DNA from 2 places in the Rhizobacter fulvus genome. Region 2 is predicted to be linked to the other one. Evidence: riboswitches for the same ligand, from Rfam matches in the RefSeq annotation. Region 2 holds a riboswitch; the other holds the start of a gene.
The links. Region 2 has a riboswitch for cyclic di-GMP ahead of ACWH49_RS03775 (GGDEF domain-containing protein). Riboswitches for the same ligand answer to the same signal wherever they lie in the genome.
Positions count from the first base shown of each region.

Region 1: it holds a riboswitch for cyclic di-GMP, as region 2 does, so the genes downstream of both, ACWH49_RS22910 (diguanylate cyclase) here and ACWH49_RS03775 (GGDEF domain-containing protein) in region 2, are expected to answer to the same signal.

Region 1 covers NZ_OZ224516.1:4,824,997-4,832,188, forward strand. Annotated here, with positions in the region: gene ACWH49_RS22895 (MAPEG family protein) at 1-208, shown strand, start outside; gene ACWH49_RS22900 (PEP-CTERM sorting domain-containing protein) at 357-950, shown strand; gene ACWH49_RS22905 (hypothetical protein) at 1,423-1,695, opposite strand; gene ACWH49_RS22910 (diguanylate cyclase) at 2,147-5,062, opposite strand; cyclic di-GMP riboswitch class I at 5,249-5,331, opposite strand; gene ACWH49_RS22915 (hypothetical protein) at 5,745-6,326, shown strand; gene ACWH49_RS22920 (TniQ family protein) at 6,601-7,192, opposite strand, start outside.
Region 2 covers NZ_OZ224516.1:766,668-773,859, forward strand. Annotated here, with positions in the region: gene maiA (maleylacetoacetate isomerase) at 1-374, shown strand, start outside; gene ACWH49_RS03770 (carboxylesterase/lipase family protein) at 403-2,130, opposite strand; gene ACWH49_RS03775 (GGDEF domain-containing protein) at 2,215-3,912, opposite strand; cyclic di-GMP riboswitch class I at 4,010-4,102, opposite strand; gene ACWH49_RS03780 (hypothetical protein) at 4,298-4,681, opposite strand; gene ACWH49_RS03785 (hypothetical protein) at 4,849-5,016, opposite strand; gene ACWH49_RS03790 (hypothetical protein) at 5,075-5,290, shown strand; gene ACWH49_RS03795 (hypothetical protein) at 5,287-5,553, opposite strand; gene ACWH49_RS03800 (hypothetical protein) at 5,605-5,835, opposite strand; gene ACWH49_RS03805 (hypothetical protein) at 5,858-6,073, opposite strand; gene ACWH49_RS03810 (hypothetical protein) at 6,165-6,365, shown strand; gene ACWH49_RS03815 (DUF2334 domain-containing protein) at 6,380-7,150, shown strand; gene ACWH49_RS03820 (DUF4142 domain-containing protein) at 7,147-7,192, opposite strand, start outside.

The sequences.
Region 1 (7,192 bases), 4.1 Mb from region 2:
CTTCGGCGGCCTGATGCTCGTCGCGCTGGCCACTGGACGGAATTCAGTGACGGATGGGCTCGCCTATGTGCTGCTCGGCGCGCGCGTAGTTCAGTCGTCTATCCACTTGACGTCGGTGCGTCCGAACGCAGTCATGCTGCGCTTCTCGGCCTTCGCCGTTCAGATGGCCATCGCCGTGTACTGGTCGGCGCGACTGCTTTCTCGGTGAGCGATAACGAACAACGACCGTCTGCTGGCGCACCACGTCGCGCTCGATATTTCAGACCTAGCGGCGCCTGACATCGGGTTAGGGGGTTGTACCAACACGCCGCACGCCTAAGCTGCGGCGCTCTGTCGTAACTCGAGGTCCGTAGTACATGAAGGTCCCCATCTCTGCTCTGCTCTTGGCGCTGCCCTGCGCCGCTTTTTCGCAGTCCACGTTCGTTCTCGGCTTGCAAGGTCAAGGCACATTCCAGCCGAACGGTTTCCCGACGTGCCCGGTGGACAACCCCTACTGCACGCCGGTGCCGGTGTTGTGGACCGGGACGCTAACATTGGTCACCAGCAGCGATGCCGACGGCACCTATCTTGGCGGCGCGGGCCTTGCCTCCATCGACCTCGAGTCGAACCTGGTCAGCAGCTTCAGCGCGGGGTTCAACTTGGACAACGGCGTACCCACCTACCTTCCGGCCTCGGTCACCATCTTGGGTGGGGCAGTCACCAGCATCAGCTACTTCGACAACTCGCTCGTCGGCGCAACGCAGAAGCTGCACATCGACGGCCTGGCGGCAAGCTACTCTGTCGCCGACGGTCACCACGGCCCGAGAATTTTCGCGGACGGCGCCGTCGGCGCAGTGCCGGAGCCGAGCACGTACGCGTTGATGGCGGCGGGGCTGCTCGCTGGTGCTGGCTTGTCACGTCGGCGGCTCATCACATCGACTTTCGTTGTGCAACACAAAGTCGCGACCTAGCCCTCTTTCGGGGCGAGAGCGCCGATGTCAAACACTTCGAATACCAGTGGGCAATTCGGCGTATGCCGCCTTCCCCGTTTTATCGGAGCTACGGCAGGGCGCACTCGCAGTGTGTCCCGGCTAGAGCCGAGTCGCCGCTGGTTGCAGGTCCACAGGGCCGTCGCCGCGTGCCGGTCGGCGCGACTGAGTTCCTGAGAGGCGTCAGGCCAAGGCTGTCTGCTACCAGCCCACTGCTCCTATTTCGTCGGTGGCGAGTAGTCGCGAGCGGTGAGGGGGCGACCACAAGCGTCCAGCCACTACGCGCTCAGCGCGCAATTGGGAGTCCGACAGGGCGCGTCGCGCGGCATAGCTCGGCGGCAGGCCATGTGACAGCACACGCGCCTGCTCGGCCAAGAAGGCCGCATCGCACGGGGGAACGTGTGTCTCGTCCACAAGAATTGCTGCGAAGGCAACGCACCAGCGTGCGTTCTCGTCAGATTCTTCTGTCATCGCTCACCTCACACGACCATGGGTTCTCCGACGGCGTTTGTACGCCTGCCTCATGACAGTCGCGCGACGACTCGCCGGAATTTTGACGAAGGTCAAAGTCGCGCGCACGACGTCGGTTCGGGTGCATCTTGAGGAGCCTCATGCGAATGTTCCGCACCGTCCCGAAGAGGACGCGCAGCGGACGGCTCGAACCCGATGGGCGGGTCGACAGGAGAAGTCCGGACAATCGCATGGCTGCCAGCAGCAGTGCAAACATGCTGGGTTCCGGGGCGTCAGGCGACGAGCGCTTCACCAATCTGGACATAAAGCCACAACAGCAGGAGTGGCTAAAGAGGCGCCAAAATCTGGAGGACCCACCACCCACCGTTACTCAGGGTGATAGTTGAAGAGGTTATTGACCTCCGCGCGAGTTGCAGAGCTTTTGCATGCGATGTCAGCTCCATCCGTTCGACCTGAACTCGCGAAGGGGGCTCGGTGCAACGCGTCGCGGAAAGACGGTAATTGGAGACATAAGAAAAGCCCGCGACCAGAATCTGGTGGCGGGCTCGGCTTCCGGACAACGAGGGCCTGCGGGCGAACGATGACGGTCTTTCGAAGCACTGGGTGACGGGTTCCCTGTGGCGTTTGACGCTACGCCGCCCAATCGTGCGGTCGTTTTCGTGCTTCGGAGAGAAGGTTATACCCCAGCCCCGTGGTGGTGCATGTCGCTAGGGGCCAGTGAAACCAGCGTTACCGTAGACGGCGAGCCGCCAGTGCCACAGCGGCTGCTGCGCGTTGCCGCCGCGGTACTCCCGAACCTCGACTTCGACCGCCTCCAAGAACGCGAGCGCTTCGCTCCTGAGGCCAAACAATCTCAGCGAGCCCAGAATACGCGAGATGAACAAGTCATGGTGCGACGCCGTCACCACCCATGTCGCGAAGCCGTTTTGCCAGCTTGGTGACCGTTGGACCTTTCCATCACGCCACTCGAAACCATAGAACCCGAGCATGCGGAGGTAGGCTTCGTGCACCTTGCTTCGAACACGTTCATCACGCGCCAAAAATTCGAAGTCTGACCGCGACGGCATCGGCGCGTCGGGATTCATTTTGCTGACAGTGGTGAGAGGGAAAATCCAGGGAATCGTGCCGAGGTGACGCTCGATTTCCCAATCCTTCCATGTCATGGCCTGCTCAAACGAGAAGCCGAAGTTGTCGGTTCTCTGGCCGGTCAGGAAGCACAGTACGTCGAAGCAGTCGTCGGTGAGCTCGGCCTCGGCCGTCTCGCCCCTGGCGGCGGACTGCAGCGCTTGCCCGAGTTGCATAAGCGCGCTCTCGGGCGGGGCATCAATCAGCACGTCGGCCGCTGACCTGCGAGTGCGCTCGCCCGCGCCCAACATGACGATTCGGCCCCCGCGGGAACGGGCCTTTTCCAACATGCCGGAGCCAGGGTAGGTGGTCGCATCACTGTCGACCACCAGCACCACGTCGGCTCGCTTGAACTTCATCTCAACCTCAGCCGACTCGAGGTAGTTGTATTCGGCGCCCAGCAGTGCGATGTCGGGACGCATGGCCACGGCAGAAGCCTTGCAGGACAGGCAGTTGCTCGTCGAGTGCTGCTGGAAGCTGCCGCAGGCATCGCATCGGTCGAAATGAGCGTTTCCGTAGAGCTCCACGACGTTGTCGGCGCCTGCGCGCTGGAGGATTCCATCCACTCGCTCGGTGACGACCGTGACCTGGGGGAACTGGCGGGAAAATGCGACGAGCGCCGTGTGAAATGCACACGGTGCGGTGTTGCCATTCGCAGCCCGCCAGTTCGCCCAAAAACGGCGAAACGCGGTTGGATTTTCTCGGAAGCCCTGCACGTGTCCGAAAGCCAACCGGTCTGTCGCGCTCCAGGCGCCCAGGTTGCCGGTCTCGATGGCGTTGACGCTCTCGCCGGTGCCTGAACCGACAAAGATGACGACCCGCTTGGCCGAATGAAGCCAAGACGCGACCTTGCGGAGCACGGCGGGTTGGACAACACCGTCGAGCGCTTTGCGTCTGCGTGCGAGCTTTTGCTCGTACATCGTCAGTTCGCTGCGGGCGATAAGCGCGTTCTTGTCGTCGCCGGGTTGTGCCGCCGTGACGCCGACCGAGATGCTGACCTTCAAGCCCGGCGCGACCGTGGACCAATCCCGCTTGAGCACCGCGTCTTGGATGCGCACCGCGATTTGGAGCGCGGCGTCGAGGTCGATGTCCCTGAAGAGGATGGCGAACTCATCGCCTCCCCAGCGCGCCGGAAGGTCCGAAGGTCGGACGTGCGCCACCATCTCTTGGGCAATTCCGCGCAGCGCCTCATTGCCGATTTCGTACGAGAAATTGTTGTTGATGTCACGGAACCGGTCGACATCAATCAATGCGACGCACAGCGTCCTGTCAGTGTTCGCCGCGAGGATGGACCACTCGTTCAGGCACTGGTTGAATCGTCTGAGATTCGGGATGCCCGTCAGTGTGTCTTCGTGCGCCCACTTCTCGAACTTGATGGATTTGGCGGCCAGGTCCTCGATGTGCAGCGCGCCTTGACGGGCTGCGATTAGTTGTTTCATCAGGTCTGCTCGCCCTTCCAAATGAAGAGCTTGCATCGTCCCTTCGCATGCAAGTTGCCGGCGCAGCTCCATCACAGCCAAGTCCGCACGACCTTGATGTTCGTAGATGGCCCCAGCGATGCGGTGGCCCAACGCAGTCAACGGAAGGTTCTCCACCTCCCGGGCCCAAGTGGTCATGCGACTGGCGTGCATCCCCGCGGCGACAAGGTCACCGTCCCGGTAGGCCAGTTCGGCTGCAACCCAAGATTGCGCGGCCAACAGCCATCCCGCGGTGCTCGGAGCGTTCAGCTCGGTGGCGGCCCGAACCGGAATCCGACGCGCAGCGTCTCGGCACCCTTCCCACAACGACATGAGTGCCCACACGGTTCGGACGAAGTCGGGGAGACTCGCCGCGGCACCCGGTGTCAGCGACTCAATGGCGGAGGGCGGGTCGAGCGCAATTATGGACAGCATGCCCACATCCGAGAGCTCGGTCGCCGCGCCAACGTCCTCGCGTTCGAAGGCCCAGCGCAAAATCTGCACCCAAGCGCGTTCGGCATGGAGTTCGAGTTGCACCCCCGGTGTGGCCAACCGAGCAACGACCTCGAAGGCATCGTCGAACGCTGCCATGGAATGCACGAACGATTGCGCCCAACTGTGCGCAATGGCCAGACTCAGGTGAGCACGAACGGTCCAGATTCCTTCAGGAAGGTCGCGGACCAACTGTGTGGCCAACAGCGCTGTTTCCACCGCCTCGACGCTCCGTCCAAGAACGCTCGCGGCCCGTGCCCACAGCGCCAACGCTTCGACCTCTTCGGTGAGCGCGCATGCCTCCCGAAATAGCCCCGCCGCACGGCGGGCGCCGCGGCGGGCTCGTTCAACCTTTGACATCGCTAAGTCGCAGTACCCGAGGCGCAGCAACGCGCCTCCCTCGACCATGCCGTCGATGTCCTGACCTCGGACCACCGCCTCTGCCAAGCGTTGCGCAGTCTGTATCGCGCCAGACGCCAAGGCCACATCAATCTCGTCGAATGAACCTGACGGCGTTGACGGCGGTAGCCAATCGGTGGGTTGGTTCATCGCGCGCCTCGACAGCCGCACGCGGCCTGGGACGGGGCGAGACACCGGCGAGGGAAGGGAAGGTGGACCGAATTCAGACGTGTCACTGCGCGCTCCTGAGCGAGGGCAATCGCGACACGAAACGGTTCCGCGTGACAACGATAGTCACTAACACCGCCTCCTGTGCAGTCCGCACGAAATGAGGTGGGTGGCAGCCCCGCTGCCATCCCTGTCGGGCTGGTCGGTGGCTTTGCGGCCCCGGCTTTCGCGCGGGTGTGCCCTGATTCCCTTCAGTCTACAACTTGTAGCGGTTTTCAACTTGGCCAAATCACTACGTATTCCGTATCGAAGCAAGGTCAGGCATCAGCGGAAGACGCCAACCAGGGCTCGATGGTGTCACCCGTAGCTGTTCTATGGCTGGATTGTTTCGCGACGCGGACAGTTGTCCGCGTTGGCGCGCGTGATGGCGCCGCGACACAACACGTGCAAGGCCAGAGGCTGCCGGCCTAGCTGCCGTTCTGATGAATCATCGCGAAGTTGCGCTCTACGAACTTCACGGATTCGGTCTAAGGAGTACAGACGCATCTACCAGCGACGCTGCGACCTGTCGCCCGACGGCAATCACCGCGTCTACTTCGCCATGAATGGCCGCTGGGATTCTCGGGCGCGAGGCGCTTGGATGGCCGTCTCGGAGGCTCCATACTTGAAAGCGCTCACGCTGCTTGCAAAGGGCGACTGCTGGCATGGTGGGGGCCCGTTCGCGTCGAGCAAGGAGCTCTGGGTCAACGACAGCGACGGAAAAGGAGTTTTCAAGGACGGACGGGGCATTGAGCGCACGGCGCCGTATCCGTGGCACGAGCAGCACGGCGGCGAGTGCCCGGGGGTCTCTTACGTGCGCCTGCGGCTCGATGGGTGGACGATGAAGTACACGGCGCCCGACAGCGCCGGCGGCATGCTGACGCTGTTCGAGCGACGCATCAATACGCACTGGCGCCTGCGAAAGCTCGCTCACGTCACGGTGCATCAACCGGTGGGTAAGGGGTGTTACTTCGATGAGCACCAGCTCTTCAACGCGCGCACGGAAGACGTCGTCGCCTTGCCGAACTGGGAGTGGGCCGAGGTCGACGGTGGGCGCATCGTCTTGGCCCAGAGCGGAAGGCTTATCGTGGGGCGGTTCGAGGGCGAAGGGCTGCGAGGGGAGAAGTCCTTGATTCATTGGAAAATTCGTTCGAAGTCAGCGAACGGAATCTGCTGTCCGGCTTGTGCCAGGTCCGGTCGGCAGTAGACCGAGTTCGCGAGCAACTCCGCGCGGCAAGACCACAGTCACAGAGACACCGCCGCTGTTCAGAGTTTGTAGCGTGGCCGCAACTCCGTCCAAGCAAAGATAGACAGGGGTTCGGTTTCATCGTCAGTGCCGAGACTGTCAAGCACGTCGTCGTACAGGTGAAATCCGTGACGTCCGAAGCTCTGGTTTCGCCATTTGATGGTTACTTTGGTGCTCACTATCAGGCCCTTCTCCAGTCGATGGTTTCGAATAGCGGCACAAGTGACTCGTCGTCCTACGCAGCATTCTGCTTGTGACTCGCTGCTCTTTTGGCGTCGAGCTCGGCTAACCGAGCTTGGTCAACCCACAGGTCGACAAGTCTGAATGGCGCATCCCACGCGGCGACGCCTAAGCTTCCGCCCAACAACCAAATGACGGCGGCAGTCACCAGTTCCAGCGACCCGCACCTCTCTGCCCAATCGCCGAACCGAACCTTCACCGTGTCGGCGGCCACGCCAGAACCGGCCCGGTAAAAGCCATTGAAGAGCGAAGTGACGCTATCCGCATGAATGCGCATCCCCTGACCCATGCGAATGGACTGCAAGACCTCCGCGTGTATCAGTCTTTCCGCTAGCCCGGGAATGCCCAGTATTCCGTCGACGTCCTTTGGTAAATGCGCATCATCGAGCGCCCGTCGCAGCGAGAGAATTTCGTCCATGTCGTAGCCGTATCCAGGCAAGGGACGAGTGAGGAAGACGCCGAGTTGTTCCATACGGGTCAAAACCGCCTCAGCGACGCGCAGGAACGCAGCTACTTCCCGCCGGGTTTGCAAGCTTGGTACGCGCAAGCCAAAGAGACGAACGGCCGTCTCAGGCTCCAAGTCGTCC
Region 2 (7,192 bases):
GCGCCCATGTGCGGGCGCTGGCGGCGGTGGTCGGCTGCGACATCCATCCGGTCAACAACCGCCGCATCCTCGAGGCGCTGCGCCACCGCTTCGGCGCCGACGACGCCGCGGTCGATGCCTGGTGCCAGACCTGGATCGGCGACGGCTTCGACGCGTACGAGGCGCTGATGGCGGCGCGCAACTCGCCGGGCCGCTTCAGCTTCGGCGACACGCCGACCGTGGCCGACGCCTACCTCGTGCCGCAGATCGAGAGCGCGCGCCGCTTCAAGGTCGACCTCACGCGCTGGCCGCGCCTGATGGCAATCGACGCCGCCTGCGGCGAACTCGACGCGTTCCGGCGCGCCGCGCCGGCCGCGCAGCCCGACGCGGGCTGAGGCCCGCGTCGATCCGCGACCTGCCCCGTCACTCCACCGAGATCGCCGTCGCCGTCGGCGTCGCGTCGAAGATCAGCTTCGACGGGTACGCGGGCCAGGTGACGCCCAGCGCCGCCGGCGCGTTGGGGTCGCCGGTGCGCGCGAACGCGGCCAGGCTCGCCATCATCGCCTGCGAAAGCGCGAGCCGGCCGGGCCGGTTGGCGGTGGAATTGACCACGTTCGAGAAAAGCGACGGCCCGAACGTGCCGAACAGGAACGGCAGGTCGAACGCGTGCGCGGCGCCGTAGATGTCGTTGAACGGGGCCGGCTCCTGGTCCCAGTCGAAGCGGTAGTACCAGACCTCGTTCTGCTGCGACTTCAGCGCCGTCAGCGCGTTGTTGGCGCCGGCCACGAGGAACAGCTGGTTCAGCAGCTCCGTCTTGGCGTTGAAGCCGGTCACCGGCGTCGTCACCGGCAGGTAGGCACCCGGGATCCACTGCTGGATCGCGATCTGCGGCGCCGCGTCCGGCGCGTAGGCGTACTGGATGTCGAACAGCTGCTTGTCGGTCACCAGCCGTCCGCTCGGCCCGCCCAGCAGCGTCAGGAAGGTCGGGAACAGCTTGCCTTCGTCACGCGTGTTGCCGGCCATGACCGGCACGCGCAGGTAGTTGCCGGCGTTGATCGCGCCGATCGGGTCGGTCGGCAGGTAGCTGCCGTCCGGGATCGGGCCGGAGCCTGCGAGACCGAGCCCGGCCAGTTTGGTGAGCAGCGTCAGCAGCAGCGTCGACGGCGTCTTGCTGCGCAGGTAGGCGGCGACCTGCGCCGCGGGCTGGCTTGCGACCCACGCGGCGGCGCTCGCCGCATCGGTGGCGTGGCCGTCGGCGATCGCCAGCGCGTAGAGCAGCTGGTTGCCCTGGGCCAGGTAGAACGAGGCCGGGTTCAGCGTCGGCAGGCGGCCCGGTGGCAGGTTGCTCGCCAGCGAGATGCCGCCGCTCAGCGGCGCGGCGCGGTGGATCAGGCGCGGCCGCGCCTCGATGGTGGCCGGCGTGGTCAGCAGCGCGTAGACGTTGATCGCGCCGGCCGACTGGCCCATCAGCGTCACGTTGGTCGGGTTGCCGCCGAACTTGGCGATGTCGTGCTGGATGAACTGCAGCGCCTTGACGATGTCCAGCAGCGCGAAGTTGCCGGAATCGCCGGCCGCGTCGGTACCGGTCTTCAACTGCGGCACGTTCAGGAAGCCGAAGATGCCGAGCCGGTAGTTGACCGAGACGACGACCGCGTCGGCCGCCTTGGCGAGCGCCGCGCCGTCATAGACCGGGTCGGCGGTGTAGCCCGAGACGTTGCTGCCGCCGTGCACGAAGACGATCACCGGCCGGTTGCCGCGCCGGTCGGCCGGGCGCCAGATGTTCAGGTACAGGCAGTCCTCGCTGCCGACGGCCTGGTTCAGCGTCGCGCCGATGGTCGGGTCGTAGCGGTTGTTGGCGCCCGGGCCGTAGATGCGCCCGTACTGGACGCAGGCGTTGCCGAACCGAGTGGCCGATCGCGGCGCCTTCCAGTCGTCCGGATCGACCGGCGCCTTCCAGCGCAAGTCGCCGACCGGGGGCTTCGCGAACGGCACGCCCTTCCAGGCGTAGGTGCCGCTGCCGGCCGAATCGTCGACGCCGACGACCGTGCCGTAGCGGGTATGGCGCTCGACGGCGGAGTCGGCCGCCGCCGCCGTCAGCGCGAGCTGCCAGACGCAGGCGACCGAGGTGAAGAAGAACGTGAGTTTGCGCATGTGGGGGTCTCCGACGAGAGGATGGACGGTAAGGGTCAATGCCCAAACGCCAAAATCGGACAAACCCTCGAAAGGGCAAGCGCGTCAGACCCGCGTGGGTACCCAGCGCGGGCGCGCCTTGTCCGAATACATCGAGCGGTCGCTGCGGTGCACCAGCGTCTCGACGGTGTCGTCGGCCAAGGCCTGGCTGAGCCCGATGCTCAGCGACACCGCCAGACCCGGCGAGATCGCGTCCCACTCGAACTCGGCGACGGCGTGCTGGATGCGCGCGACGATCTCGGCGGCCGTCGCCTGGTCGGCGTCGTTCAGCAGCACGATGAACTCGTCGCCGGCCAGCCGCGCGGCGATGTCGCGCTCGCGCACGCTCGTCACCAGCAGCTGCGCGACCGCCTTCAGCACGCGGTCGCCGACCTGGTGCGAGTGGCCATCGTTGACCGACTTGAAGTGATCGATGTCGATCATCGCGACCGTCAACGGCCGGAAGTCGGCGACCGCACCGGGCAGCCGATCGGCCAGCGCGAGCTCGAACGCGCGCCGGTTCGCGATGCCGGTCAGCGCGTCCTCGAGCGACCACCGTTCGAAGCGCCGCGAGGCCTCGAGCGCCTGCTCGAGGTGGCGCTCGCTCTGCCGCGCACCGAGTTGCGCCTTCACGCGCACTTCGCGACTGTGGATGCTCTCGCGGGCGATGCGGTGCTCGCGCGAGCGCAGCGCGCGCCCCTCGAGCATCGCCATGTCGGTGCGGCCCTGCAGCTCGTACACCTGCACCAGCAGCAGGTGCGCCAGGCAGGCCAGCTTCTCGTGCTCGACCGACACCGCACAGGACTTCATCTCGTTGAGCGCGACTTCCGCGCTCGCCCAGTCCCCGCGCATCCACGCGAACTCCGCCAGGCCCCAATGCACCAGCGCGTCGAGCCAGGTCACGGCGCCGCCGAGCGACCCCAGCGCGCGCTCGGCGTAGATCTGCGCGTTCTCCTCGTCGCGCTGCCAGGCCGCCCACAGCAGCTTCATCGCCAGCGAGATCGTCCGCGCCATCGGCAGCATGCCGGGCATGAACTTGAGTTCCTCGTCCGAGCGCTCGAGCTGGCGACACTCGCGCACCAGCTGGCTCATGCGCGTGAGGGCCGGCATCGCGGTCGTCTGGTAGCGCTCGTTGACGAGCCGCATCGACTCGACGAACAACTGGTTCAGCTTAGGCTGGTACGCGCTCATCGGCGGCTCGCAGCGGGCGGCCAGCAGCACCGCCGTGTCGAGCGACGCGGCGGCCTTGTCGAACATGCCACTCCAGCAGTAGGACATGCCCAGGCAGTTGAACGCCAAAACCGCCGATGCGGTTGCGCCGTCGACACCACAAAGCTGCACCGACAACAGCGCGGCCTCCAGCGATTCGTCGGTCTGGCCGAGCAGCATCGTCGCGTGCGCGAAGGTGTTGAGCGACGCGCTCTCGCCGGCGTTGTCGCCGACGCGGCGGAAGATGTCGGCCGCCCGGCGGCTCGCCTCGGTGGCGCGCCGCAAGCGCTGCGCGACGCGGTCGCAGTGGGCCAGGCAGGCCAGCGCATGGGCCTCGGCGCGCAGGTCGCCACCGGCCTTCGAGGCCAGCAGCACCGACTGCGCCAGGCCGCGCGCGGTTTGCGCCTCGCCCTGGTCGAGCGCCCGGTACGCGCTGGCGAGCGCCGGCCCGGACGAGTCGCCGGGTGCAGGGGCGCCGCGCGGGTCGCCGCCCTCGGCGGCAAGCCCATGGACGGGCCTCGGCGCGAGCGGGATCGAGACGTCGACGTCTTCCATGTCCGGCATCCGTGGGCAGGCGCATTCGGAAGGGTCGCTGCGCCGCGGACTGGGTCGACGTCAGGTCGACCACGGGCGGGCAGCAGGGCTGCGGCGCCTCGGCAGTTCCGCTGTCATGAGGCGCCGGCTGGCGCTCGAAGACCGGTGACTTTGCGACCCCGGCTTTCGCGCGGGTGAGCCTTTTCTATGGTCGATGCTAGCGCAGCCCCCGCCGCGCAGGCGTCTCGGAGCGTGTCGAACGGTTAGCAGATGGGAAACAATCCGGCCCGCCGTGCGATTTGTCACCCGAGTGCAGGCCGAAGCGGCGTCGGCGCCTGGCCCGCGATGGCGGCCGACACCGCCGCCTCGACCGGTTGAGCCGTTGGTCCGGCGACGCGTTCGATCGTCAGTTCAAAGGCCGGCCCGCCGGGCGGTCCGGCGCCTTCGACAGCGCGAGCCAGTCGCGCGCCGCGGGCTCCGAATCGAACAGGCCGATCTGCAAGCCGGCCTCCGCCGCGACATGCACGCCGAGGTCGACGATCGAGCGGCTGCGTCGGTCGGGGATCACGACGGCGATGCGCGTATCGGCCGCGAAGCCGAAGCCCGCCACCTGCTTGAACCAGCGCAGCACGCGATCGCTGGAGAGGTCACCCCGGGCTTCGACGATCGCCAGCACCGCGCGCAATTGGCGCTCCCTGGAGCGGCGCGCCACGTCTTGCCAGAACGTCGACAGCTGCCGGGCCGCGTCCGCCGACTCGGTGGGTCGTTCGCCGCCCAGGCGCACCGTCATCAGGCCATCGGCTTCGGTGGTTTCGAACGTGTAGGTCATCCGCCGTGAGGGCTCGAACGGGCGAAGGCGTGCATTGCGACGAACGCAACAATCGACACCTCGACATGGTGGACACCCGGCATGAAGGAAAGTATGCCAGCACGCACCCCGCAGCCGTCCTGAGCGGCTCAGCGCGCCGCGTTCGAAGGCACCTCGCTGCGCGAGCCGGACCGCCCCGGCGTCAGCACGACCTTGCGGCAATCCTCCTGCTTCTCGTTGAACATTTCATAGCCGCGCGCCGCATCGGTCAGGGGCATGCGGTGGCTGATGATGACCTCCGGATGCAGGTCGCCCACACCTCGGTCGCGCTTCAGCGCGGCCCGCGGATTGCCTGTCTCAGGACGGAGACATGCAATGAATGCACTCTGGCTGTTCGTGGGCGCAGTGGTCGTTTGCCTGGCCCTGATGGCGTGGCTCGAACGCCGCGACGCCCGCATCTTGAGGGACCACCTGCGGCGTCGCTTTCCGGTGCGCCTGACGAACTCGTTCTGGGGCGCACTGAACCCGAACGATGGTCACGACGTGGAAGCGGGTGCGGCGGACCCGCGCGAAAACCCGGAAGCGCGCTAACGACCGCTCGGCGCCGTGCGGGCCGCATCCGACCCCGGCATCGCTTCCGGCCGCGACGGTGTGGGCGTGCTCGCCGCGGGCGACGCCATCGAGCGCTCGCGCGTCGTTCCGCCGCCTTGATCGCCCGGTTTGCCGCAGCCCGCCGCGGCGGCCAGCAACAGCAGCACCAGCGCGGCGACAAGCGCGCGCGGCCCGCGGCGACGGCGCCGGCGTTCAGGCTGCCGACGAGCGTCCCACCGATTCGTTGCATTGACCACTGTCATCGCGTCCTCCCGTGCTTCAACCGGGACTCCACGGCAATCGGGATGCCCCGTTCACTTCTCGGTCTTCTTCGCGCCGCGAATGTTCATGGCAGCCAGACAGACCTGCAGCGCGATCAGCGCCCAGGCGCGCGCGTGCACGCCCCACGCGATCCAGAGCAGGTTGCTCAACAGGAACACCCAGAAGCCGATGTTGCGACGGCGCTCCTGCTCGGAGGCGACCAGCCACGCGGCCAGCACGGTGACGGCCATCGCCGGCCATTGGATCAGGTCGAAAGCGAACATCCGCGCGGGCAACCGGCGCGGCTCACGGCGCGTCGAGCGCGGCGCCGGGGTCTTCCTCACCGGCGGTGGATTCGGGCGGGCCTTTGCGGGGTGGCGATGGCGGTGCCGGGAGATCCGGCTCGTCGACGAATTCGGGTTCCTCGCGGTCCATCACCTCGGAGCGCGGCAACGGGCTCTGCAGCGGCGGCAGCGCGGGCGCCGATGCATCGGCGGGCTTCTGGGGATCAACGGTCGGCACGACATGCTCCTGGTCCGAGCGCGGGCGCTCCGTGCTCAGGACAGGGCAATGCCCGTGCCCGGCACGCTTGCACAGCGAAGTGCCCACGGGCATGCCTCTTGCCGCTCGGTTTCCAGTATCGAACGGAATCAAATTGGAAGGCCGACAGTTCGATGGCAGCGCCGGTGCCCGGTACGATGGGGGCCATGGCGACGATCAGTACGGCATGGGCAGCGGCGTGAGCGTCGGCTACGACAGCAGCGCCAGCGACAAATCCGGCAGCGGCGGTTCGGGCGCGACCGAAGAGACGTGACCGCAGCGCACACGGTGCCCCCTTCGACGCAGCGGGCACTGTGCGTCGTGCTGCACGACGTGGCCCCGCCGACCTGGCGCGCGTGCCAGTGGATTCTCGGCGCGTTGCGCGAGGTTGGCGATTTTCCGGTCACGCTGCTGGCGGTGCCGCGCTATCACGGCGCGCGTCGCCACAGCGGGTTCGAGCGCTGGCTGGTCGAGCGCGCTGACGGCGGCGACGAGATCGCGCTGCACGGCTACAACCACATCGACCACGCACAGCCGCGCGATCCGGTCGATTGGCTGCGGCGCCGCGTCTACGCCCGCGCGGAGGCGGAGTTCTGGGCACTCGACTACGCCGAGGCCAAGAAGCGCCTGCGCACCGGGCGCGACTGGATGCGCAGCATCGGCCTGCGGCCGCGCGGCTTCATTGCGCCGGCATGGCTGCTCGGCCCGCCCGCCTGGCGCGCGCTGAACGAGCAACCGTTCGAGTACACGACGACGCTGCGCCGCATCCACGTGCTGGGCGTCGATCCGCCCGCCAGCCTGGCCTGCCAGGCACAGGTCTACAGCCACTCGAGCGTTCTGCAGCAGATCGCCTCGGTGCGCTGGAACGCGTGGCTGGCGCGTGCGCAGCGTGACGCGGCGCAAGTGCGCCTCGAGCTGCACCCCGGCGACGACATCCCGTGCCTCAGCCACGCGTGGCGCCGCCTGCTGCGCCAGCAGGCAAGCGACCGGCGGTTCATGACGCTGGGCGATCTGGCGCGCGACGTGCGCGTCGGCGTCCGGTCCGCGAGGCAGGGCTAGACGTTCGACCCGCTACCGGCTGACGGCCGAAGCACAGCCGGT